One region of the Terribacillus sp. FSL K6-0262 genome, then DNA from elsewhere that is predicted to be linked to it. Evidence: riboswitches for the same ligand, from Rfam matches in the RefSeq annotation. Region 1 holds a riboswitch; each other region holds the start of a gene.

Region 1 (8,186 bases):
AAGCACTGGATCGCTCACCGATAAAGCCCGCCTTACCCGTTTTTGTCACGGTGGCAGCTGCCACACCTGCCAAATAACCCGCCTGTTTTACATCAAACGTATAGCCGAATAGATTATCTCCCTTCAAATCGGTTCCGAAAGCTATATATGTAATATCCGGATTTGCAGCTGCTTGCTCAGAGACAGCGTCCCTGGCTGATGGCTCCAAAGTGATGATTGCATCCATGCCTTCCCGAGCCAATTCCCCCAGTACTTCTTCATAGGATAGCTCTGGGGTCATTTCCTTATATGTATAGACTATATCAAGACGATCCCTTGCTTTCGTCAGGCCCTCGATGGCCACATCATTCCATTCCTGATCACCGAGTCCCGCTTCTGTCAGTATGATTCCGATACGTTTTTCTTCATCCAGTTTGGCAGCTGCCGAATCGGCTGCACACCCAGTCAGATAACATAGAAGCAGAATACAAATAGGTATTAGGACGCGCTTATACATGTCGATATACTCCTTTCTTTTCCATCACACTACTACTATGGTCCTTATATCGACACGTTTCTACATAATTTTGGTAAAATGTTTGTAAATTTATTTTTACATATCAGAGATTTGATTTGCTAAATGGAAGCAGGTAGCGGAAAATAAGAGAGAACAATTTGTCAGAGAGAGGATTCAGGAAATGCTAAAACATGTCATCGCTTATGCACACGAACTGATGGAACAAGTGATTCTGCCAGGAGATACAGTCATCGATGCGACTTGCGGCAATGGCAACGATACACTCGTGCTCAGCCGTTTAGTCGGGGAAGAAGGAAAAGTACTGGCATTCGATATACAGGAACAAGCCATTGAAATGACAAGCAAGCACCTGGCTATGCACGATGTGACGAATACGACGCTGATCCTGGACAGCCACCAGCGTGTCGATCATTATATAACCCCTGAAGATGAAGGCAAGCTTGCCGGAGCCATCTTCAACTTGGGCTACCTGCCGGGCAGCAACAAGGCCATCACCACCAACGCAGAAAGCACCATCACTGCCATCGAAAAAATCCGCCATGCCATGAAACCGGGAGGCAGGATTGTATTGGTTGTTTATCATGGCCACCCGGAAGGCGCAATTGAAAAAGAAGGATTGCTGGCCCATGTAAAGGACTATGATCAAAAACATTATGCCGTCCTGCAGTACCGTTTCCTCAATCAAAAGAATAATCCGCCGTTCATCATCGCAATCGAGAAGAAAAAATGAAAGAAGCGCGACCCCCTAGCCAATCGGGGTACGCGCTTCTTTCATTTTATTATACGCTTTGATGTTCAAATGGAAAAACTTCGATTTATTCCCGCTGGCTCTGAGCAGCGATTTTATCATCTGCTTGCCATCCGCAAGCAGGCTGACCTTGCTATCTGCCAGGTACAGACCGACCAGTCCATGATGGACCATTTCATGGAAGGACGCATGCGGCAGACGCTGCACACTTTCATTCGTCCGTTCGATGAAATAGAGCAGCCTTTCCCGCATTTCATCGGAGTCCCGGTAGTAATGGCAGAAATTCAAATCGCCCTCGGCCTCATCCTCCATTTGATCGATATAGTAATCCAGCAGGATATGCAGACCTTGCATATACGGGAAATAGCTTCGATAGATATCTTCGGCCAGCTGATGATCAAGCTCCATCCCCATTCCGTAAGATACGAAGCAGAAGATGCCAAGAGTGGATCCGCTGCAGGCAGAGAATTCATACCAAGTAAGATCACGGTGCTCCTCCTGATATAAAGAGAACCAGTTCGTAAGCCGTTCAATCCTCTCTTCCTTGGCGACATGCTTGTGCACCTGCAAATCGCCATATAAGCCTGAAAGCTTCAGCAGATAAGGCTGCATGATCGGCAAGTCCGGCTGTTTCCCGAGGATCGTCTGGCAAGTGAATACAAGCGAATGCAAATAACCGCCGTCTTCGCGCTCATCCCGTAAGGCATAATAATCCTTCAGCATCTCACCGGGCTGCAGTGCATCCAGCATGGATCGATGCAATAGCCGGAAATCGTCCGGATCAAGCGAAGTGCTGCGATCACATAGATTATCAAGATAGTCACTGATGGTTTGATACGCAATGATGAACTTTATCGCCTGCTTCCACCTATCCCCTGCCAGCAGACTGTATACCGCTCCTCCCTGGCAATGGAAGCGTTTGGTCCGAATACTTTCCAGCGCCTGCTTCCGCAGTTCCGGGTCCGGGATCGCTTCTGCCCGCTGTGTCCATAATTCCAATTCCTTATGTACTTCAGGGAATATTTTCCGATATACTTGATGCATCAGTAAAACCGATGACTTTGGTATTTGTTGGGCCATTGTACAGTATCGCTCCTCGAATCCGGGATTGTCTTCTTTTCAAAAAAATCTAGTAATTCTATGAGAACATAAACGAAAGGAGTATTCAAATGATATACGAATATGACAAGAAACGTCCACATGTCCACAATGAAGCATATGTTGCTCCCGATGCTGTTATTACTGGGGATGTCACGATCAAAAAGGATGCCAGCATCTGGTTTAAAACCGTTATACGGGGAGATGTTTCACCGGTTGAGATCGGGGAAGGCGCCAACGTCCAGGATCTTTGTGTCCTTCACGGAAGTCCCGGCCTTCCCCTTATCATAAAGGATAGTGCCACCATCGGCCACCAAGTTACGCTGCATTCCTGCACAATCAGCAGGAATGCTTTGGTCGGCATGGGGTCCCTTATCCTTGATGGAGCAGTCGTCGAAGATGGCGCGTATGTAGGAGCTGGCTCACTTGTCCCTCCAGGCAAGACGATTCCTTCCGGCAAGCTCGCATTCGGCAGACCTGCCAAGGTGATAAGGGATTTGACCGATTCTGATTACCAGGATATGGAGAGGATCCGGTTGGAATACATCAGCAAAAGCAAGCTATATAAAGAAACCACATAAAAAGCCGTCCCCTTTATCGGGGGACGGCTTTTCCCATCATACGGTCTGCAGCTTGCTTTCCACTCTATCGACTTTCTGGAATTCAGCAAAGTCATACTTGCGTTCCACGTAAATCTGATGCCAAAGCATGAAGGCAAGGACAGTCCAGATTTTACGGCTGTAATCCCCTTTGCCTTGACAATGTGCATCCAGCAGATTAAGAATATAATCTTTATGCAAAAGATGATCTGTCTGGCTCTCACGGATGAGCTGCTTCGCCCAGCCATTCAGTTCATTTTTCAGCCAGTGGCGCATCGGTACCGGGAAGCCTAGTTTTTTACGATGCAATACGTGATCTGGCACAATGCCTTCCACTGCTTCGCGCAGCAGGCTCTTCGTCGTATTGTTGGCGATTTTCAGATCTTGCGGGATTTCACGGGCAACTCGGAATACCTCTTTATCAAGGAACGGTACCCGGACCTCGAGTGAGTGTGCCATTGTCATCTTATCGGCTTTAAGAAGGATATCCCCGCGAAGCCAAGTGTGAATATCGATATACTGCATCTGATTGACAGGAGGCTCATTCTTGACGTTTTCATATAAAGGTGCGGTTAACTGCTGGTAGCTGATCGAGCTGTCATACGTTTTCAGCAGCTTTTGCAGATCCGCATTCTCGAACATCTTGGCGTTACCGATATAGCGGTCCTTCAAAGGAGTCGTACCACGCTCCAGGAAGCTCTTTCCGCGCACACCTTCAGGGAGGATCTTCGCCACGCGGGCCAGCAATGCCTTGGCAGGTCCCGGGATGCTGTCGAACATACGCAGGGACTCTGGCTCACGGTAGATATTATATCCGCCGAACAGCTCATCGGAACCTTCGCCGGAGAGGGCAACCGTTACATGCTTGCTGGCTTCCCTTGCCACGAAGTACAGTGCCACGGCGGAAGGATCAGCTAATGGATCATCCATATGCCACATGATCTTCGGAAGCTTCTCAAGGTATTCTTCCGGCGTGATGATGTGAGAATAGTTTTCCACGCCGATTTTTTCAGCTGTTTCTTTCGCTACATCCACTTCGGAATAGCCTTCCCGCTCAAATCCAACGGAAAATGTCTTCAAGTTCGGGTTGAATTCCTTTGCTATCGCCACGATAACGGAGGAATCGATTCCGCCTGAAAGGAAGGAACCGACCGGCACATCACTTCTCATATGCTTGCTGACGGAATCATACAGCACGTCCTGGATTCGTTTGATCCAAGCTTGCTTGTCCATGATTTTTGGCGAGAATGTCGCATGCCAGTAGCGATGGAATTCGATTGGTTCACCTTCACGTTTTACAAAGTAATGACCAGGCTCAACCTTCTTGATACCTTCTGTCATGGAGAAAGGATCGGGTACATATTGGTAGCTCAGATATTGCTGCAGAGATTCCGTATCCACAGTGTCTGATTCTTCCAGCAGCGTGATGCTCTTCTTCTCGGAAGCAAAGAAGATTTCCTCGTCCGTTTCTTTATAGAAGAGCGGTTTAATGCCGAAAGGATCACGAGCTCCGTAGAATATCTTCTTTTGTTTATCCCAGATCAAAATGCTGAACATACCGCGAAGCTCCTTGAATGCTTCCTCTCCGTATGTATGGTACATCGCTGCGATGACCTCGGTATCGGATTCTGTCTTGAACTCGGAGCCTTTTTTCAGCAGGTCTTCACGGAGCTCTACATAGTTATAGATTTCCCCGTTGAAAACCATCCAGATGTTCTCATCGTCATAGCTTAGCGGCTGAACCCCAGCTTCGATGTCGATGATGCTCAAACGGCGAAAACCAAATGAAACATGTTCGTCATGGTAATATCCCTCATCATCCGGACCGCGGTGCGTGATGATGTTGTTCTGTTGTTTGAATTTATCCTTATCAGCTTGCGTTAGTTGTTTTACGTTTTTTCTGATGACGCCAATCAAACCACACATTTACTTATTAGCCTCTCTTTCATTACTTCTAGCCATTAATTATAGCACAAAACAATTCGGTTCTTGAAGGAAGATTATGGGCGGCTGCTAAAAAAAAGCAAGAGCGAAAGTGTCGCTCTTGCTTTTGCATGATTTATGCGAATGTATAGCTTTCCAGCTGTGCAGCTCTGTCTGTCTGCTCCCAAGGGAAGTTTTTATCCGTACGTCCGAAATGACCGTATGCAGCTGTATCTTTATAGATCGGCTGACGCAGGTTCAGCATCTTGATGATGCCGGCAGGACGGAGGTCGAATAACTCGCGTACTGCTTTGACCAATGCTTCCTCGGATTGTTTGCCTGTTCCGAAAGTATCGATGCTGATGGAAACGGGCTCGGCAACACCGATCGCATACGCAAGCTGTACTTCACATTTCTCCGCAAGACCTGCAGCGACGATGTTTTTCGCAACATAGCGCGCTGCATATGCACCGGAACGGTCCACTTTCGTAGCATCTTTCCCGCTGAATGCCCCGCCGCCATGGCGTGCATAGCCTCCGTACGTATCAACGATGATCTTACGGCCAGTCAAACCGGCATCACCTTGAGGACCGCCGATGACGAAACGGCCAGTCGGGTTGATGATATATTTCGTGTCCTCATCCAGCAATTCCGCTGGGACAACCGGCTTGATCACAAGCTCTTTCAAGTCAGCATGGATCTGCGCTTGCTCCACTTCCGGATGATGCTGGGTGGAGATGACAATCGTATCGATCCGTACTGGTCGATCGTTCTCATCATATTCCACAGTCACCTGCGTTTTCCCGTCCGGGCGCAAGTAGCTCACGACCTCATCCTTCCGTATCTTCGCCAATTGCTTGGAAAGACGGTGCGCCAATGAAATCGGCAGCGGCATGAACTCCGGTGTTTCATTGCTGGCATAGCCGAACATCAATCCTTGGTCACCGGCACCGATGGCATCGATTTCTTCATCTGTCATCATGCCTTCACGGGCTTCGAGTGCTTGATCGACACCGCCTGCGATATCGGGCGATTGTTCATCGATTGCTGTCAGCACTGCACATGTATCAGCATCAAAGCCATATTTTGCACGTGTATAACCGATTTCCTTGATGGTTTTACGCACGATGCTTTGGATATCTACATAAGCGCTTGTCGTGATTTCTCCAGCTACCAGAACAAGGCCAGTTGTAACTGTCGTTTCACAAGCGACACGGGCATTCGGGTCCTTGGATAGGATTTCATCTAATATAGCATCCGAGATCTGGTCACAGATTTTATCCGGGTGGCCTTCTGTAACGGATTCTGAGGTAAATAATCGACGATTAGCAGTCATTCTGCCAAATCCCCCTTCAACTACGATTAATACGGAAGTTTTACTCTTTCCAAGTATGTTATTAAGAAACTTGATAATGGGTGAAGGTGAAAGAACACTACGTTAGTATTGCTCTTTTTCTATTATTAAGCCGTTACATGAAAAAAACCTTCCTCATAACAGAAGGCTGGCTTATTCCCTCTCTTATCGTTCAAGGTATCCCTTGCTCAGGTTGAGCACCATTTCACAAATGTGACGGTTGCCGGGTTTCTTAGGGCCTGTCCCTCCGCCTACTCTGAATAAGAGTGTTTTCCGTTCGGAACTATGTTATCGGAACAGCCTCCAGAAGTCAACCAAATCCTGCAATAACCGACAAAAACAATCGGAATTATCTGCCGACTATTTTTAAGTTGGTGATTGCAAATGAAAATAGTATGTATTAATATTTTAATGTGTTATACTAATTAAAAATCACTACAAAAAGGCGGGATCCATATGCGAATGATGCATGCAGTGACAGCTTTAGAGGAATTGCGCAATCAACCCAATGTGAAAAGAAACCTATCCGCGGCTCAATTGACCGAGGCGGCATTGTCCCGCCAAGAGGCACGCCTGACAGAAACAGGTGCCCTGCGGGCGGCGACCGGCAAATATACCGGCCGTTCCCCAAAAGATAAATTCATTGTCAAGGATGAACTTTCCGAGAACAAAGTCGACTGGGGCAACGTGAATCAGCCGATAAGTGAAGAGACGTTCGAGCATTTGTTGGGGAAAGTCGTCGATTATTTGCAGGCACAGGAAGAAGTATTCTCTTTCCAAGGTTTTGCGGGAGCCGATGAACGCTATCATCTGCCGATACAGGTCATCAATGAATATGCATGGCATAACTTGTTCGCCCATCAGCTGTTCATCCGCCCGACTGACGAGGAGCTGGCATCCCATAAGCCTTCCTTCACTGTCATTTCTGCTCCAGGCGTAAAAGCAGATCCGCTTGTCGATGGCACGAATTCCGAAGCCTTCGTGATCGTATCCTTCAAGCAGCGTGTCATTGTCATCGGCGGAACGGAATATGCCGGCGAAATGAAGAAATCGATTTTCTCCGTGATGAATTTCCTGCTTCCGCAGCAGGAAATCCTGCCGATGCACTGCTCTGCGAATGTAGGTGCAGATGGCGATACCGCCCTTTTCTTCGGTCTATCCGGTACTGGTAAAACAACGCTTTCTGCCGATCCGGACCGGCCTTTGATCGGGGATGATGAACACGGATGGTCACCAGATGGCATCTTCAATATCGAAGGCGGCTGCTACGCCAAGTGCATCAATCTTTCCGCTGAGAAGGAGCCTGAAATCCACGGGGCGATTAAATTCGGTACAATCCTGGAGAATGTAGCAGTTGATGAAACCGGCGTCTGTGATTATGAGGATGGATCCGTGACGGAGAATACACGTGCAGCCTATCCAATCGACTATATCGAGGGCAGCTTATCGAAAAGCTTGGCCGGCCATCCCAAGACGATCATCTTCTTGACCGCGGATGCAACCGGTGTGCTTCCCCCGATCAGCAAGCTGACAACCGAGCAGGCGATGTACCACTTCCTGAGCGGCTATACGAGCAAACTTGCCGGCACAGAGCGTGGTGTGACAGAACCGGAAGCAACATTCTCCACTTGCTTCGGTGCTCCTTTCCTGCCGCTGGCACCATCCGTATACGCAGACATGCTGGGCAGCAAGATCAGCGAGCACCAGGCAGATGTGTATCTGGTCAATACCGGCTGGACCGGCGGGGATTATCATTCCGGTTCCCGGATGAAGCTAGCTTATACAAGAACGATGGTGCAAGCAGCACTCCGCGGTGAATTACGCCACGCAGAAACAACCCAGGATCCTATTTTCGGTCTGCATGTTCCTGTTTCCATTGCAGATGTACCGGCAGAGCTGCTGATGCCGGAAAATGCTTGGGAAGATAAAACGGCTTACAAGCAAAAA
Region 2 (8,186 bases), 1.3 Mb from region 1:
GATGGCTACAATGACACCGACAGCTAAAGACACACGGGCGGCGACGACCACGCGGGCAAAAATGTCACGGCCGAAATCATCGGTGCCGAACCAATGAGCGCCAGATGGTGCAAGCAGTCGCTGGTTGGCATCCATTGCCGCAGGGGAGACCGGCAGCCACCAATTGGCGGTGATCGTTGCCAAGGCAATCAATAAGAAAATCGTCAGGGCGATAATGTTTCGTTTCTTGGACATCATCGTTTATGTACCTCCTTTGGCTTCAGTCATAGCGGATCCTTGGATCCAGGAATGCATACAAGAGATCGACGACAAGGTTGACTAACACATAGATAGCAGCAATGAATAGCACGACACCTTGAATCACTGGATAATCCCGTCGGTGAATCGAATCGATCAGCAGCTGTCCGATTCCTGGGATGGTGAACAGCGTTTCGATGATGACCGTTCCGCCGAGCAGTCCCGCAACAGTGGCACCAAGGACAGTCGTTGTCGGGATGAGTGCATTGGCGAAAACATGTTTCATCAATACATCGCGTTCACGGACGCCTTTTGCCCGTGCCGTCTTTGTATAATCCTGGTTCACGGAATCCAGCATGCTGTCCCGGAGCATTCTTGCGATGATGCCGATTTCTACAAGCGCAAGCACAAAAGCAGGCAGAAGCAAATGATAAAGCCAGGCTCCGAAACCTTCAGAAAGTGGGATATAACCGGCGACCGGGAATATCGGGAACGTCACCCCAAACGCCAGCACAAGCAAGATGGCGAGCCAGAATTCCGGAACCGACACACCGAGCAGGGATGCGTTTGTGAATAATGGATCCAGGATCGTCTTGCGTAAAGATACAATCAGGATCGCAATCGGAATGGAGATGACCAAGATAAAGAGCAGGGACAAGGCCATCAAACTGAAAGTGGGGCCAAAATTGGCAAAAATCAGTTCCGTGACCGGCTGGGAGGAATACACACTTGTTCCAAGGTCGCCAGTGATGACTTGTTTGAGCCAGTCGAAAAATTGTATGTACAGTGGCTCATTCAGGCCAAGCTGTTCTTCCAGCTGCGCGACGGCTTCAGGTGAGGCATCTTCACCAAGGATGATGAAAGCCGGATTGCCAGGTGTCAGGTGAACGAGCAGGAATACGATGATACTGACCACGAGCATGACAGGTATGACAGACAGCAGCCTGCGGATTGTATAGTTAAGCACAAGCGTCACTCCTTTATTTGGAAATGGAAGAAAATCGCCAGCGGTAACGCAGGCGATTTTCTCGGGGCATTACTGGGATTTCCATGTATTCCAAAAGCGCGGACCATACCAATCTTCATAATCCTGCAGCTTGGAAGTACGTGCATCCAAAGTGGAAAGGTTGCTTACTTTTTCGAATGGAAGCTCATCATAGATTGTCTTGTTCAATTCAGCAAGGATTTCTTTTTGGGCTGCTTCATCTTCTGCCTCGCCCCATTGTGCGACAAGCTCCTGCCAGCGTTCGCTGTTATACCAGCCGCTGCTGTTGGAATCCTGGCTCACCATTCCGGCTTGGTTTGGCGAGAAGAACGGAGACCAGCCAACCACTACCATATCCCAGTTAGCACCATCGCTCCATTTTTCCAAGTAAGTTGCCCATTCATAGGACTCGAGCTCGACATTGAAACCGACCGCTTCCAGCTGCTGCTCGGCAATCTCCGCGATTTTCTTATACTCTGCATGGTCATTGGAGAAGATGATTTTCACTGGCTGCCCATCATAAGAGCTGTCCTCCAGCAGCTTTTTCGCCTCATCCGGATCATAGGCCTCGAAGTCATCGATGTTTTGATCTGAGTAAAGAGCTGTTTGATCCGGAGTGAACAAGGCACCATCCAGATTGTAGAATTCACTGTTGCCATAAGTTGCCTTGGCGATGGCTTCTTTATCAAGCGCGGCATGAAGTGCTTCGCGGACTTTGATATCATCAAATGGCGCTTCGGATTTATCCGGTGTGATGACGGAATAGCCATTGCTTGAGATGGCAGGTTCGACGTTCGGTGTCGTATCGACTACATCATACAAATCAAGCGGAATGGACTGTACATAATCATATAAATCTGTCTTCAATCCATTGAGCATGACTTGAGGGTCTTTGACGATCTTGAAATGAATCGTATCCAGATAAGCTGTCTTCTTACCTGTCAAACCGCCCCAGTCTTCCTCTTTACGAGATTGATAATCTTTGAATTTGGAAAGGACGATTTCATTTCCGCGCTTCCAGGAATCGAATTTGAAGGGACCTGTACCGATCAGCTGTTCATTTGTCAGCGGCTGTTCACCAGCGGCTTCTGCAATGTCGGCAGGAATGATGACAGCAGATGCTTTCGGAGCAGCCAGATCGGTGAGCAAAGCGGCATACGGGTCTTTCAGCGTGATGACCAATGTCAAGTCATCTGTTGCTTCGACAGCATCCACATGTGTTGCTGTGATCTTACCGACGGAAGAGACCTTGAGCCAGCGTTCGATCGATGCTTTGGCATCCTCGGCAGTCACGTCCTGGCCGTTGTGGAATTTCAGTCCATCACGCAGGGTGATCGTGTATGTTTTCTTGTCATCGCTGACGGTATAGTCGTCGGCTAGTAAAGGACGAGCCTGGTAATCCTTATCGAGGGCGAACAGGCCTTCATAGATATGCCAGCCTATTTTTCTCGCAGCGCTTTCACCGGAATACATCCAGTCCAGTGTGTCGGGATCCGCTGTCATGGCAACGTTCAAGTCGCCGCCTTCCACGGGTTCTCCGCCGCTTGCGCCGGAACTGCTGCTGGAATTGCCGGAGCATCCGAACAGTGCGATGGTAGCCGCCAAGCCTAATGATATAAGTGCAAATCTCTTCTTCAAGACATTTCCTCCTTAGCTTCCCAATAACGAGAATACGATTTTCGTGAACGCTTTTTCGGTGATGAGCAATGCGCGCTCATCGATGTCGAATTTCGGATGATGATGCGGATAGTGTGTGCCTGTATCCTCGTTGCGGGAGCCAACTTTAAAAAAGCTGCCGGGTTTTTCCTGCAGGTAATAAGCGAAATCTTCCGCTCCCATCCCGGTTTCAAGCTCTATTACCTGTTCTTCGCCGAATTGCTCGGAGAACAGCCTCTGCAAAAGAGCAGTCTCCTCAGGATGATTATAAAGCGCAGGATAGCCGTGCAGGTAATCGATGGAATAGGTTGCGCCGAATCCGCTCGTGATCCCCGAAACGATTGCTTCTATCTGCTGTCTGACCTGCTTGCGGATGTCGGCATTGAATGTCCGGACCGTGCCTTCCAATTTGGCTGTATCCGGAATGACATTGAACGCATTGCCGGACTGGAAGACACCCAGTGTCACAACCGCGGATTCCAGCGGGCTGACTCTGCGGCTGACAATCTTCTGCAAGGCGCTTACGATATCACTGCCGATGACGATTGGATCGACAGCTTCCTGAGGAGCGGCGCCATGCCCCCCTTTTCCTTGGATGGTGATCGAAAATTTATCCACTGCGGCCATTTTGAATCCTTCGCCGACACCGATTTTCCCGACAGGGGCAGCAGAGTTAAGATGTGCGCCGTAGACATAATCGACGCCGTCGAGTGCTCCATCTTCAATCATCGCCTTGGCACCGCCGGGCGGTACTTCCTCAGCAGGCTGGAACAGGAAGACGACTTTGCCTTTCAGGCTGTCCTTATGCTTGATCAATGCTTTGGCAGTCCCGAGTAGTGCAGCCGTATGACCGTCATGCCCGCAAGCATGCATCACACCAGGTATCTGGGAGCGATAGGCTGTTTCTTTCTCGTCCTCTATCGGCAGGGCATCGAAATCAGCCCTGAGGGCAATCGTCGGCCCAGTCTCTTTCCCTGACAGCGCTGCGACAATGCCGTAGCCGCCGATATTTGTCTGGATATCCTCATATCCGAAGCTGTGCAGCTTATCAGCGATGAAACGGGCTGTTTCTGTCTCTTGAAAACTCAATTCAGGATGCTGATGCAGATATCGTCTCCATTCGACGACTTCTGCGAAATCCTGTTCCAATTCCTTATGTACCTCCGCAAGGGTCTGCTTTGTGGTCTCCATCCTATAGCCTCCTGTAATAATCTTGATATCTCCAATGAAATTAATCGGATTTTGTCTTAAAAAAAGGCCCCTTCCACAAGAAGAGGGCCATTTTTCAAGCTTCCGCTCTTCTTATCTTCAGTGTCAAACACCTGGAATTAGCACAGTACTGCGGCTTGCAGCCTGTTGCTTTGGTTTCTTAGGGCCATTCCCTCCACCAATCTGGATAAGAAATATCAGTTGTAAGGAAAAGGATAGACCGAAAAGTACTGGGTGTCAATCCTATTTTTTTACTTTGACTGCCATCAAAAACGGCTTTGCCTAAAAAAATCAACAGAAATAATTGTATTTGATGGAAAATTATCAAAAATATCTTGACTGGATTTTCCTGTATGTTAACATGGCTATAATATAAAAAATGAATAGTGATTTTTCTTATCAAGAGAGACGGAGGGAATTGGCCCTATGATGTCTCAGCAACCAGTCTGTCCAGACACGGTGCTAATTCCAAAAGGTATCCGCCTTAAAGATAAGAAGCTGATTCGGTTATGACTGGACCTTCTTCCTTTTTGGGGAGAAGGTTCTTTTTTTATATAGAAGGGTGAGAATCGATATGGGAAGTAGCTTAGAGACAACATTTGTACAGATAGGAAACCGAAGTGATGAAGTGACAGGTGCTGTCAATCCGCCGGTTTATCTTTCCACTGCTTATGCACATGGCGGAATCGGGGAATCGACTGGTTATGATTATACCCGGACGAAGAACCCGACTCGGGCTGTTCTGGAGGAAGGATTCGCAAAGCTTGAAAAAGGTGACCGGGCTTTTGCCTGCAGCTCGGGCATGGCAGCGATCCAACTCGTATTATCACTTTTCCGATCCGGAGACTCCCTGCTCGTGCCGGAGGATATTTATGGCGGCACCTATCGACTGTTCGATTTCTATTCGGAATCATACGGAGTGACACCGATTTACGCTCCATTTCGGACAGTGGGAGAAACAGCAGCGATGATTACGGATGAGACAAAAGCGATCTTCCTGGAGACACCTACAAATCCACTGATGCAGGAAATCGATATGGATGCGTATGCGCAACTGGCGAAAGCACACGGTCTGTTGCTGATTGTCGACAATACATTCCTGACGCCTTATCTCCAGCAGCCAATTACACATGGGGCAGATATCGTCATCCATAGTGCGACGAAATATATCGGCGGACATAATGATGTACTGGCTGGACTGGTCGTGAGTAAGGGCGTAGAGCTGTCAGAGCGCCTGTCTGTACTCCATAACGGCATCGGTGCCGTGTTATCCCCGCTCGATTCCTGGCTTCTCATCCGTGGCTTGAAGACGCTGCCGCTCCGAATGCGGCAGCATCAAACCAATGCCAAGCGCATCGCGGCATATTTGAAAGAGCAGCCAAAGGTGGAGGATGTCCTATACGCAGGCAAGGGCGGCATGCTTTCTTTCCGGGTCAAGGACAGTAAATGGGTCGATCCGTTCCTGCGCAGCCTGAAGACCATTACATTTGCAGAAAGCCTTGGCGGAGTGGAGAGTTTCATTACATATCCAACGACACAGACCCATGCCGATATCCCTCTTGAAGAAAGGGAAGCCAGGGGAATATGCGATCGGCTGCTCCGTTTCTCGGTCGGGATCGAAGAAGCGGATGATTTGATCGGAGATTTGCAGCAAGCATTCCAAAGAGTGGACCAGGAGGTCATCTTATGAGCGAACAGCATTTGGAAACGGCGTGTATCCAAGGCCGGCATAAGGAACAGCGGACAGGTGCGGTGAACGTGCCGATTTATCTTTCCTCCACTTACCATCAGGAAGGCTTCGATGCTTTCGGTCCGTTCGACTATAGCCGTTCCGGCAATCCGACACGGGAAGCGCTCGAGCAAAAGGCGGCAGAACTGGAGGGAGGGACATGTGCTTTCGCTTTTTCATCGGGCATGGCAGCGATATCTTCTGCATTCATGCTGCTGTCTGCGGGCGATCATGTGGTAGTGACCGAAGATGTGTATGGCGGTACGTACCGTTTTGTGACAGAGATCCTTCCTAAGTTCCAGATCAGCCATTCCTTTGTGGATCTAACCGATCTGGATGCGGTTGAAGCGGCCATCCAGCCAAACACGAAGGTCATTTATCTGGAATCACCCTCCAATCCTCGTTTGAAGGTGACGGATATCCGTGCGGTTGTACGGTTGGCCAAGCAGAATGGGTGCTTGACTTTTTTGGATAATACGTTTTTGACGCCATTGTATCAGCAGCCGCTTTCACTCGGTGTGGATGTAGCCATCCATAGTGCGACCAAGTTCCTTTCCGGGCATAGCGATATCATCGCCGGGCTCCTGATCACCAGGGACAACGATCTGGGAGAGCGGCTTGCCTTCATCCAGAATACATTCGGGGCCATCCTTGGTGCCCAGGATAGCTATTTGCTGCTCCAAGGCATCAAGACGCTGGGAGCAAGGCTGCGTCAGTCGACGGAGACAGCGGGAAGGATAGCATCCTACTTGCTGGAGCATCCGCTTGTGGAAGATGTCTTCTACCCGGGTTTGCCAACCCATAAAGGCCGCGATATACATACCGGGCAAGCCAGCGGGAACGGAGCGGTATTATCTTTCATCCTGCCGAGCAGGGAGCATGCGAAGGTATTCGTTGAACAGCTTCGCATTCCGGTTTTCGCCGTCAGTCTTGGCGCGGTGGAATCCATCCTCTCGTATCCTGCTGCAATGTCGCATGCGGCCATGCCGGAGGATGAGCGGAGAAAACGCGGCATCACAGATGGCCTCTTGCGTTTATCTGTCGGTTTGGAGCATGCAGAAGATCTTATCGGGGATCTGCACCAGGCTTTGGAGGCTGCTGGGCGATCAACAGAGATAGTGAAAAATTAAAATGGGAGAGATGAACATGACAATCAAGACAAAAACGGCACCATTCAGAGCAGATCACGTAGGGAGCTTGCTTCGTCCCGATGTACTGCACAAAGCAAGACAGCAATTCAACAATGGACAAATCACCAAACAAGAGCTGCGGGAAATCGAGACATCGGAAATCAAAAGAATTGTCGACAAACAGATTGAAGTCGGACTGGAACTGGTGACGGACGGGGAATTCCGGAGAAGATTCTGGCACACTGATTTTCTCGAACACCTTAATGGAATCACGGGGTATGTCCCGGAGACAGGTTATCTGTTCAAGGGCGAGGAAACAGAACGCTATAACATAAAAAATACAGGCAAAGTATCGTTCAATCCAGATCATCCATTCCTTGAGGATTATAAAGTATTCCAAGATATCGTCGCTGGCAGGGCAGTAGCCAAACAGACGATTCCAAGTCCGAATCAGCTCTTCCATACAGATATTCGAGATCATTCGATTTATCCGGATATCGAGGACTTCGCAGCTGATGTCATCCAGGCATACAGAGATGCCATCCAGGCATTCTATGACGCAGGTGTACGCTATTTGCAGCTGGATGATGTGTATATTGCCACATTATCTTCTCCTGATACGAAATTCGATGGGGAGCACTCCCGTGAATTCTTGATCGATCTGGCACGCCGTGTCATCAATGGTGTGTTGGAAGGAAAGCCGGAGGATCTTACCGTGACAACGCATCTCTGTCGCGGAAATTACCGCTCCACGTATATGTTCGGAGGCAGCTATGATTTGATTGCCCAGGACTTATTGGCAAAAGAGAAGGTGGATGGTTTCTTCCTGGAATACGATGACGCACGATCCGGAACATTCGAACCACTGAAGTATATTCCAAAAGATGGTCCAAGAGTCGTATTGGGCGTGGTGACTTCCAAGTTCGGGGAATTGGAGGATAAGGAAGCAGTGATCAACCGGATTAAAGAAGCGACGAAATATATCCCGCTTGATCAAATCTGTCTCAGTCCCCAATGCGGTTTTGCTTCCACGCATCACGGCAACAAATTGACAGAAGAAGAGCAATGGGAAAAACTGCGCTTCATCGTTGATGTAGCGAAGACTGTTTGGCCGAACCAATGAGAAAAAGCCGTCATTTTTGACGGCTTTTCAGGCTGTCGAGAAAGTCTCGACAGCCTTTTTATTTTGAGTTCACTTCTTTTTCTTACTTTTTTATAATAGAAGAAACGACTAAAAGGC
Region 3 (8,186 bases), 1.4 Mb from region 1:
ATACAGCTTCAAATTCACCAGTGAAGAACGGATCTGCGATATCCTCGCCTTCCCGTCCATTGATGAATTCCGAGAAAAGCCGATAACGGGACGAATAGGCAGGTATCATAGCTGATAAATCCTGCAAATTAAGCCGATCCATCACAATGATGTGATCATACGCATCCAGCTGTTCCAATTGTACTTGCTTCGCTGTTTTTTCGACAATCGGAATGCCCTTTTGACCCAGAAGCTCACGAGCGGAAGGATGTATCTTTTTTCCTTCATGCCAGTGACCGATTCCGGCAGAGTCCACAGCAACAAGCCCTGATAGGCCTGCTTCCTCTATTCGTTTGCAGAATATCGCCTCTGCCATCGGTGAGCGGCAGATGTTGCCTAAACAAATAAACAACACGTTTATCATTCACCCAACTCCCTCGTTTTATAAATGCGATTACAGATATCTGCTATTCCATTCCCCGCTCAACATTTGTTCAAACTGTGGTGCTCCCATGCTATAATATGGAAAAGAAAGGGTGATGCTGATGCCGATCATCTATCCACATGCTCTCACAGCCGACTCCACCTTTGCAATCACTGCACCATCCAGCGGGGTTCCCGCTTCCTTGCATCCCCGGATACATAAAGCAAAAAAGCAGCTGGAGAAGCTGGGAAACCGCGTGATCATAGGCGAGACAGTCTGGACCCAGGAAGCTGCCAGAAGCAGCTCTGCCGAAATCCGGGCAGCTGAACTGATGAGCTTCCTTACCGATCCTGAAATCGATGCCCTCATGCCGCCATGGGGCGGGGAATTGCTTATTCAAGTATTGCCAAGACTGGATTGGGACAAGCTAGCTTCAAGCAATCCAAAATGGCTGATCGGTTATTCTGATACAAGCACACTTCTTTGTTCCTATACGCTCCGGACAAATATCGCTACAGCCCATACAACCAACTTCTTCGATCTGCATATGGCATCACTCGATGGAACGACAAGGCAGTGGCATAAGGTTTTATCTGCACCATCACGCAAAAACTTTATCCAGCATGCTTCGGCCATGTATCAGTCTTCTTGGGATGCACTTTTCGAACAAGACGATGCAGCGGGATTTGATCTGGACAGCGAAACGGAATGGAAATCCACTACTGGTAAACCTGTTTCCTTTACTGGCCGATTGATTGGCGGCTGCCTGAATACATTGACGGTCATTGCCGGGACAAAGTATGCCCCGATCAAGAAATGGCAAGAGTCTTTTGAAGAAGATACAATCGTCTATCTCGAATGGAGCGATTGGAGTACAGCAGAAGCCTACCGGAATCTTTGGCACCTGAAGGAGCTCGGCTGGTTCGATCGGGCAAGCGGTGTATTATTCGGCAGACCCGCTCGAAGCACACCTTCAGAGGATTACACAGACGAGCAAATGATCCGGGAATTCGCCGATGAAATCGGATTGCCGATCATCTTCGACACTGATATAGGACATATGCCGCCGCAATTGACATTGATCAACGGTGCTTTGACAACGGTTTCGTATCAGGATGGGACTGGCACATTGACTTATCTGGAATAGGAAAGAGGAGCTGATGGTTCAGCTCCTCTTTCCTTGTTTTGCCGGATGCGTCCCGGGGAGATGCGGATGTCCGAATAATTTCTCCCGGAATGTACCTCCTGCATAGTCCTTTTTATACAATCCCCGCTCTTGCAGGATTGGCACAACCAATTCGACGAAGTCCTCCAAGTCCCTCGGCGTAATATAATGGGTCAGGTTAAAGCCATCCACTCCGCTCCTCACAAAAAAGTCCTCGATCCTGTCGGCCACCTGTTCAGGGCTGCCGATGATGATCTCCATTTCAGCTGGTTTGCTGAATTTCTCTTGTATCTCTTTGACCGTGAATGGCCTGGCAGCGTCCTTGGTCAAATATGCAGCTCGTGATTGCCCTTGTTCCGTATGCTTGTACGTGAACAGTTCATCCTCATCTTCATAGGATGCCAAGTCATAACCAGTCGATCCACCATACTGGGCCTTTGCTGCATCTGCACTCCAATATTTCTTGATTTCTTCATATTTCGCATATGCTTCCTCTTCCGTTTCAGCAACGACTACATTCAGGAAAGTGAATGCTTTGATTTCATCACGGCTTCTGCCGTATGCTTCTGCACGCGTTTTGATATCCTCGATATAGTAGTTGATTTTTTCCGGTGTCGGTCCGCCGACAAACACACATTCAGCATGTCTGGCTGCGAAATCGCGCCCTTTTTCAGAGGTTCCCGCTTGGTAAAGCACTGGCGTACGCTGCGGGGATGGCTCACTGACATGAGGCCCTTCAACGGAGAAGTATTTCCCCTTGTGCTTGATGCGATGTACCTTATCCGGGTCCACCAGAACGCCTCTTTCCGGATCTGAAACAACCGCATCCTCTTCCCAGCTGTCTTCAAGCAGCTTATAAGAAACCTCCAGGAATTCCTCTGCTATCCGGTAACGTTCATCATGCTTGACCATTTTTTCCAGCCCGAAATTCCGGGCCGCATTCGGTAAGTAGGATGTAACGATATTCCAAGCGACACGCCCCTTGGTCAAGTGGTCGAGAGTCGAGAATTTACGCGCATTATGGAATGGCTGCTCGTAGGATGTACTGACCGTGACAGCGAAGGAAAGGTTCTCCGTCACAGCTGCCATTGCCGGGATGGCAAAGGCAGGGTCATTCAGCGGCACTTGGACTCCGTCGCGCAAAGCAGCCTTTTCATCCCCGCCATAGACATCATAAACGCCGAGTACATCAGCGAAGAACACCGCATCGAACTTGCCTTTTTCCAGCAGGCGCGCATGCCCGATCCAGTAGTCAAGCGACTTATACTCGCGATGCCTTCTGCTCTCGGGATGCTTCCATAAGCCGTGGGAATTGTGCATAGCTGCAGTCATATCGAAAGCTTGCAGGATGATTTGTTTCGTCATTATCTCTCACTCCTTTAAAATATGTAAAAAAGCCTCTTCCGTTTTACAGAAGAGGCTCCTTATCCAAGGCGAAAAGCTCCTCTTATCTGTCAGACCATCGTCTGCTGGAATTGGCACAGTGCATCATTGCCTGTTGCCGAGGCTTCCAAGGGCCAGTCCCTCCACCTCTCTTGATAAGAAAATACTATTTGATTATGTTAAATTGCGCTCGATTTGTTCCCGGTATTGACCCAAGGTGCTTGGCGAATGCTTCTTGAGCTTTTGCAGCAATGCTTCGTATTGAATCTCCTTTTCGCTGATCCGTTTCCGATAAGCCGCCCGCTCTGAATCATCCGTACAAACACGCAGTAAATCACGTAAGGCCACAATCTCTTTTTGCAGCTCCATTTCGGGCGGGACATAGCCGGCATTCTTCAGGATCTTATAGCTCATCCGCATATCCTCTGGTACGCCGGATAAATCCTCCAGTTCCAGAGGTTTCCCTGCACCGGGAAGGTTGCGGAATTCTCCACTTTCTTCCGCCTTCTTGATCCGTTCTTCGGCAAGCAGCGAAATCAGATCCATACAATCCCTCCCAAAAATCAAAAAAGCAACCGATTCCGCATCGGTTGCTTTTCATTATACAATAATCTGAATTATTTACCAATGAATTGCTGTGTCCAATAGTTACCGTTTTCCACGTACCCTACACCGATGTTTGTATAATCAGGGTTAAGGATGTTTTCACGGTGACCTTGGCTGTTCATCCAAGCTTCCACAACTTCTTCCGGAGTCTTTTGACCTTGGGCGATGTTTTCACCTGCAGTCTGATAGGAGATACCGAAAGATTTCATCATGTCGAATGGAGAACCGTAAGTCGGGCTGTTGTGGTCGAAGTAACCATTGTCAGCCATGTCCTGGGATTTAGCGCGTGCTACTTTGCTTAGCTCAGCATCTGCTTTCAATGGCTTGAGACCAGCTTTTTCACGCTCTTGGTTAGTCAAGTCCACTACTTGCTGTTCAAATGCGCTCAGCCCTTCTGCAGCTTGCTTGTCTTCTGTCTGCTTGCTGTCAGAAGCAGTTTCTTGTTTTTGTGCTGGAGCTTGTGCTTTTTGTTCAGTTGCTTGCTCTTCAGCTTTTTCTTCTTTTTGCGGAGCAGCTTTTTGCTCTTCTTTATTAGAAGCAGGTGCTTTTGCTTCCTCCTGCTTAGGTTGAGCTTGTACAGGAGTCTGTGCTGTTTCTTGTTGTGCTGGCTGTTGAACATTGTATTTCGCTAGCAAGCTATCAACATCGATGTGAATGTTATAAGCTGATAGATAATCATTCACCCATTTATTCAAATCTTCGATAGAAGAGAAAGATCCGCTTTTCACTACATGTGCTACGTGCACTTGAACTTCTTCTTTAGTTGGCTGTGCCGGTGCAGCGTTTGCTGTGCCTGCCAAAGCGCCTCCTGCCAGGATAGCTGTGGATAGTGTTGTTACTAATACTTTCTTGAACATGATGTTGCTCCTTTCGGGATGTATGTGTTTTCTTGATGCAGCAACATCATAGCATGCGTTTTTATGTAATATTGCAGCCTGGATTTTCCAATTGGCTCTCCTTCCCGAAGTCTCATGCTAAAAGTCGGTTCCTATGCGAAATCGCACCCGCTCATCTTGCTTTGAAACTAGCAATAAACAGCCACCCTGCTATATATTGGATGAAAATCAGGATTGACACCTTTTTTCCTTCCTAGTTTTTGTAACAATCCCTCATTATTTGTAATCTATCTGTAAATTGACTTTGCGTTTGTCTCTTCATATAATACTATCTTCCTAAACTTATTAGTTTATTCTGCCAAATTAGGATAAAGGTATCTCTTTAACACCTCTATACCAGGTGATAGAATGAACTATGTCGAAATTAGGAGCTTTTCGGCTCTTTGACGCATCCACCCCCATAAAGTAAATATCGGGGGAGAATGAATATAGTAGAAATATGTCATCATTGGAGGAAATATAATGTTTGCTAATCCTGAAATCGGAATAGACCTTGGCACTGCAAATATACTTGTGTATACAAAACAAAAAGGAATCGTATTGAATGAACCTTCCGTCGTAGCGATCGATTTGGAAACAAAAAATGTTGTGGCGGTTGGAGCCGAGGCAAAGGAAATGGTCGGTAAGACTCCCCAGAATATCGTACCGATCCGTCCATTGAAAGATGGCGTAATCGCTGACTATGACGTAACAGCTCAATTATTGAAAGAAATTCTGAAAAAAGTAAGCAAGGTGATGGGCGCTTCCCTTCGCAAGCCTACCATTGTTGTCTGCACACCGTCCGGCAGTACTTCCGTTGAAAGACGCGCCATACATAACGCAGTCAAATCCTATGGTGCCAAAAATGTTCATTTGATTGAAGAACCGATTGCCGCAGCTATTGGAGCGGACCTTCCTGTTGATGAGCCAGTGGCCAATGTGATCGTCGATATCGGCGGCGGTACAAGCGAAGTTGGCATCATCTCTTTCGGCGGCGTGGTATCCTGCCGTTCCGTGCGTATCGGCGGGGATTCCATGGATGAAGAAATTGTCCAATATATCCGCAAGCACTACAACATCTTGATCGGGGAAAGAACTGCAGAACAAATCAAGATGGAGATCGGTCATGCTTTGATCGAGCACGACGAGCTGATGATGGATGTCCGCGGCCGCGATATGGTAACTGGACTGCCTAAAACTGTCGGGATTTCCTCTAAGGAAGTACAGGTGGCACTGAAGGAATCATTGGAACAGATCCTGGAGACAATCCGCATGACATTGGAAGATTGCCCGCCGGAACTAAGCGGGGATATCGTTGACCATGGTGTCATCTTGACTGGAGGAGGAGCATTGCTCAAAGGCATGCAGCAGTGGCTTGCTTCTGAAATTTCCGTACCCGTGCACCTGGCTCCGAACCCATTGGAATCCGTTGCAATCGGTACAGGCCGTGCCTTGCAAATGATTACAAAACTGCAAAAAGCAGCAAAATAAAAACAGGCGTATCAGTCAGCTGATACGCCTGTTTTTTTTTATGGAAGGACAGCTTGAAAATGGAGAATTTTATCGCTTAAGCTGCTGTTTCTGATCATTGGAGCCAGACTGTACCAATCCAATGCCGATTCCGGCCGGGTCGTCCAAATAAGCAAGATAGAAAGAACCAGAACGACAATTGCCCTTCTGCTTTGGCCGCTTGGATAGCTTTATCCAAATCCTCCAATTCAATCTGAATTCTGGTTCCATGCGGAAAATCATGCGGTCCCTTACGGATGCCGCCATCGATTCCTCCATCCGTCTTCACCTCATGATAGCCCCAATTCGGCGTCCCGATCTTCCAGCGAAAACATTGGCGTAGAAACTTGCTGCTTTGTCAGGGTCTTGACTATTCAGCTCAAATCCAAGACTTTGCCACGGATGTTCTCCATGCTCCCTCTCCTTATCTATGCAAAAGCTCGCGAATCTTATATGCATGCTCCTCGATCACCGGCCGCAATCCTGGATTATAAAACACAGATGCAGGATGATATGTCGGGAATATACGATATATTTTCTCCGAAAAAATGAAGGAATCCTCCCCCAAGCTTTTTAATTGCTGAATGGGTTGTTCTACTAGCTTTCCGGCAGCTTCCGTTATTTTCTCTTTCGAACCGGTTACCCTTTCCCAGCCTATTTTCCCTAATGTCACAAGGATATCCGGCTCTGCATGAGCAATTTCATAATCGAGCACGGGCGCATGCGCAAGTATCTCGGCCTTAGTCGGTGTCCGATTATATTTCTTGGTGACCGTCTTTCCGCGGATCTGCTTTGTCTTATATTGATAAGGTCTGCTTCTGACTGAGCTGGAGATGAATACTTCTGACCTGTTGACCCCTGCCCGTTCCAAAAATCAAAACCACCAGTGTGAACTGGTGGTTTGTTCTGCGGCTAAAAGCCTTTGTTACCGGCCTAGGCCTCAAAGGCCCGCTGAATGGGTTCCCTCTTGCACCACATCTACTCACCAATTCTAAAGAATTTCTTTATTTCTTCCGATTTTTTTCTCCTGTAAATGGATCGTACTCTTCGAATAATGTCAATTGATCGCCCATATAGTCCTCTTTTAGCTGATTCCTAATATATTCTTGTATTTGTTTCTTATTTCTCCCGACTGTATCAACATAGAATCCTCGACACCAAAATTTTCGATTTCCATATCTATATTTTAAATTGGCATGACGATCGAATATCATTAAACTACTTTTCCCTTTTAAGTATCCCATAAATTGTGACACACTTAATTTCGGCGGGATACTTATCAACATATGAATGTGATCCGGACAAGCATTTGCTTCATGGATAATCACACCTTTCCGTTCACATAAATCCCTAATAATTTGTCCGATACTCTTTTTGTATTTTCCGTAAATAACCTGCCTTCTGTACTTTGGCGCAAATACTACGTGATACTTACAATTCCATGTTGTATGTGCTAAACTGTTCATGTCCTTCATAGGGCACTCCTCCTTCTATGGCGAGATAAAGTGGTCGGGAAACCAACTTTATCCTACCATGAAGTGAGGTTTTTTTATTACCACGCTTGAAGCTTTCTGGAACCCCCGGCATAGCCAGGGGTTTTCTAATACATATAATAAATCAAGCTCCTTGCCAGCTCGCCCGCTGAATGGGACCAAATTATGTATTTCTGTCTCACCCGGAGCTTCCCCAACAAAGAAAAGGACAGGGTGCTTCGGCCCTCTTCCAGGCAAGAAACCCTCACAAGGATAGGGAGCCATCCTTTCTTTGGCTAGCCGAACCAATTCTTCCGGCAGCATGTCAATCAAGCCTCTGCAGCAGATCGCGCAATTCACTGACTTCTTCAGCTGACAAAGTGATTCCTTTCCCCATCTTTTCGTGATCCGGGGCCCAGTCCCTGATATCATACTTCGGCTCACGGCCATTCCAGCTAATCAGATTCAGCTCCTTCCGCCATCCCTTCGGAGATACAGATAATACCCCTATTTCCTTGACTATTTCATAAGATAATTCAGCCATACATACTCCCACCTTTTCCCTTTTCTAAAGTCTAGCAGAATTATTTGTTATAATGAAACGAAATATGCAATGGAGGGAAAACAGATGCAACAGCCGATTGAATTGAATGAAAGCCAGCGCAGCGAAATGATCCGTTCCTTGCAACATTATTTTGAGCAAGAAAAAGACGAGCAGCTAGGCGACCTGGCCGCAGGTCTGCTGCTCGAATTCATCGTCAGGGAACTGGGTC

Evidence for each region. Region 1 has a riboswitch for S-adenosylmethionine ahead of metK (methionine adenosyltransferase). Riboswitches for the same ligand answer to the same signal wherever they lie in the genome.
Region 2: it holds a riboswitch for S-adenosylmethionine, as region 1 does, so the genes downstream of both, MHI54_RS03615 (methionine biosynthesis PLP-dependent protein) here and metK (methionine adenosyltransferase) in region 1, are expected to answer to the same signal.
Region 3: it holds a riboswitch for S-adenosylmethionine, as region 1 does, so the genes downstream of both, MHI54_RS04285 (LLM class flavin-dependent oxidoreductase) here and metK (methionine adenosyltransferase) in region 1, are expected to answer to the same signal.

What each region holds. Positions count from the first base shown of each region.
Region 1 is NZ_CP150277.1:2,752,162-2,760,347, reverse strand. It holds gene MHI54_RS14125 (BMP family ABC transporter substrate-binding protein) at 1-496, opposite strand, end outside; gene MHI54_RS14120 (class I SAM-dependent methyltransferase) at 678-1,247, shown strand; gene MHI54_RS14115 (tetraprenyl-beta-curcumene synthase family protein) at 1,263-2,345, opposite strand; gene MHI54_RS14110 (gamma carbonic anhydrase family protein) at 2,435-2,944, shown strand; gene asnB (asparagine synthase (glutamine-hydrolyzing)) at 2,981-4,888, opposite strand; gene metK (methionine adenosyltransferase) at 5,022-6,221, opposite strand; SAM riboswitch class I at 6,402-6,506, opposite strand; gene pckA (phosphoenolpyruvate carboxykinase (ATP)) at 6,705-8,186, shown strand, end outside.
Region 2 is NZ_CP150277.1:713,188-721,373, reverse strand. It holds gene MHI54_RS03635 (ABC transporter permease) at 1-237, opposite strand, end outside; gene MHI54_RS03630 (ABC transporter permease) at 260-1,204, opposite strand; gene MHI54_RS03625 (ABC transporter substrate-binding protein) at 1,274-2,860, opposite strand; gene MHI54_RS03620 (M20 family metallopeptidase) at 2,873-4,069, opposite strand; SAM riboswitch class I at 4,178-4,281, opposite strand; SAM riboswitch class I at 4,481-4,584, shown strand; gene MHI54_RS03615 (methionine biosynthesis PLP-dependent protein) at 4,662-5,777, shown strand; gene MHI54_RS03610 (aminotransferase class I/II-fold pyridoxal phosphate-dependent enzyme) at 5,774-6,946, shown strand; gene MHI54_RS03605 (5-methyltetrahydropteroyltriglutamate--homocysteine S-methyltransferase) at 6,963-8,069, shown strand.
Region 3 is NZ_CP150277.1:822,744-830,929, forward strand. It holds gene MHI54_RS04275 (low molecular weight protein-tyrosine-phosphatase) at 1-403, opposite strand, end outside; gene MHI54_RS04280 (S66 peptidase family protein) at 525-1,550, shown strand; gene MHI54_RS04285 (LLM class flavin-dependent oxidoreductase) at 1,569-2,933, opposite strand; SAM riboswitch class I at 3,013-3,113, opposite strand; gene MHI54_RS04290 (DUF1992 domain-containing protein) at 3,126-3,497, opposite strand; gene MHI54_RS04295 (CAP domain-containing protein) at 3,569-4,414, opposite strand; gene mreBH (rod-share determining protein MreBH) at 4,916-5,923, shown strand; gene MHI54_RS04305 (hypothetical protein) at 6,018-6,230, opposite strand; gene MHI54_RS04310 (uracil-DNA glycosylase family protein) at 6,366-6,812, opposite strand; gene tnpA (IS200/IS605 family transposase) at 6,946-7,416, opposite strand; gene MHI54_RS04320 (YdbC family protein) at 7,739-7,957, opposite strand; gene MHI54_RS04325 (DUF2164 family protein) at 8,042-8,186, shown strand, end outside.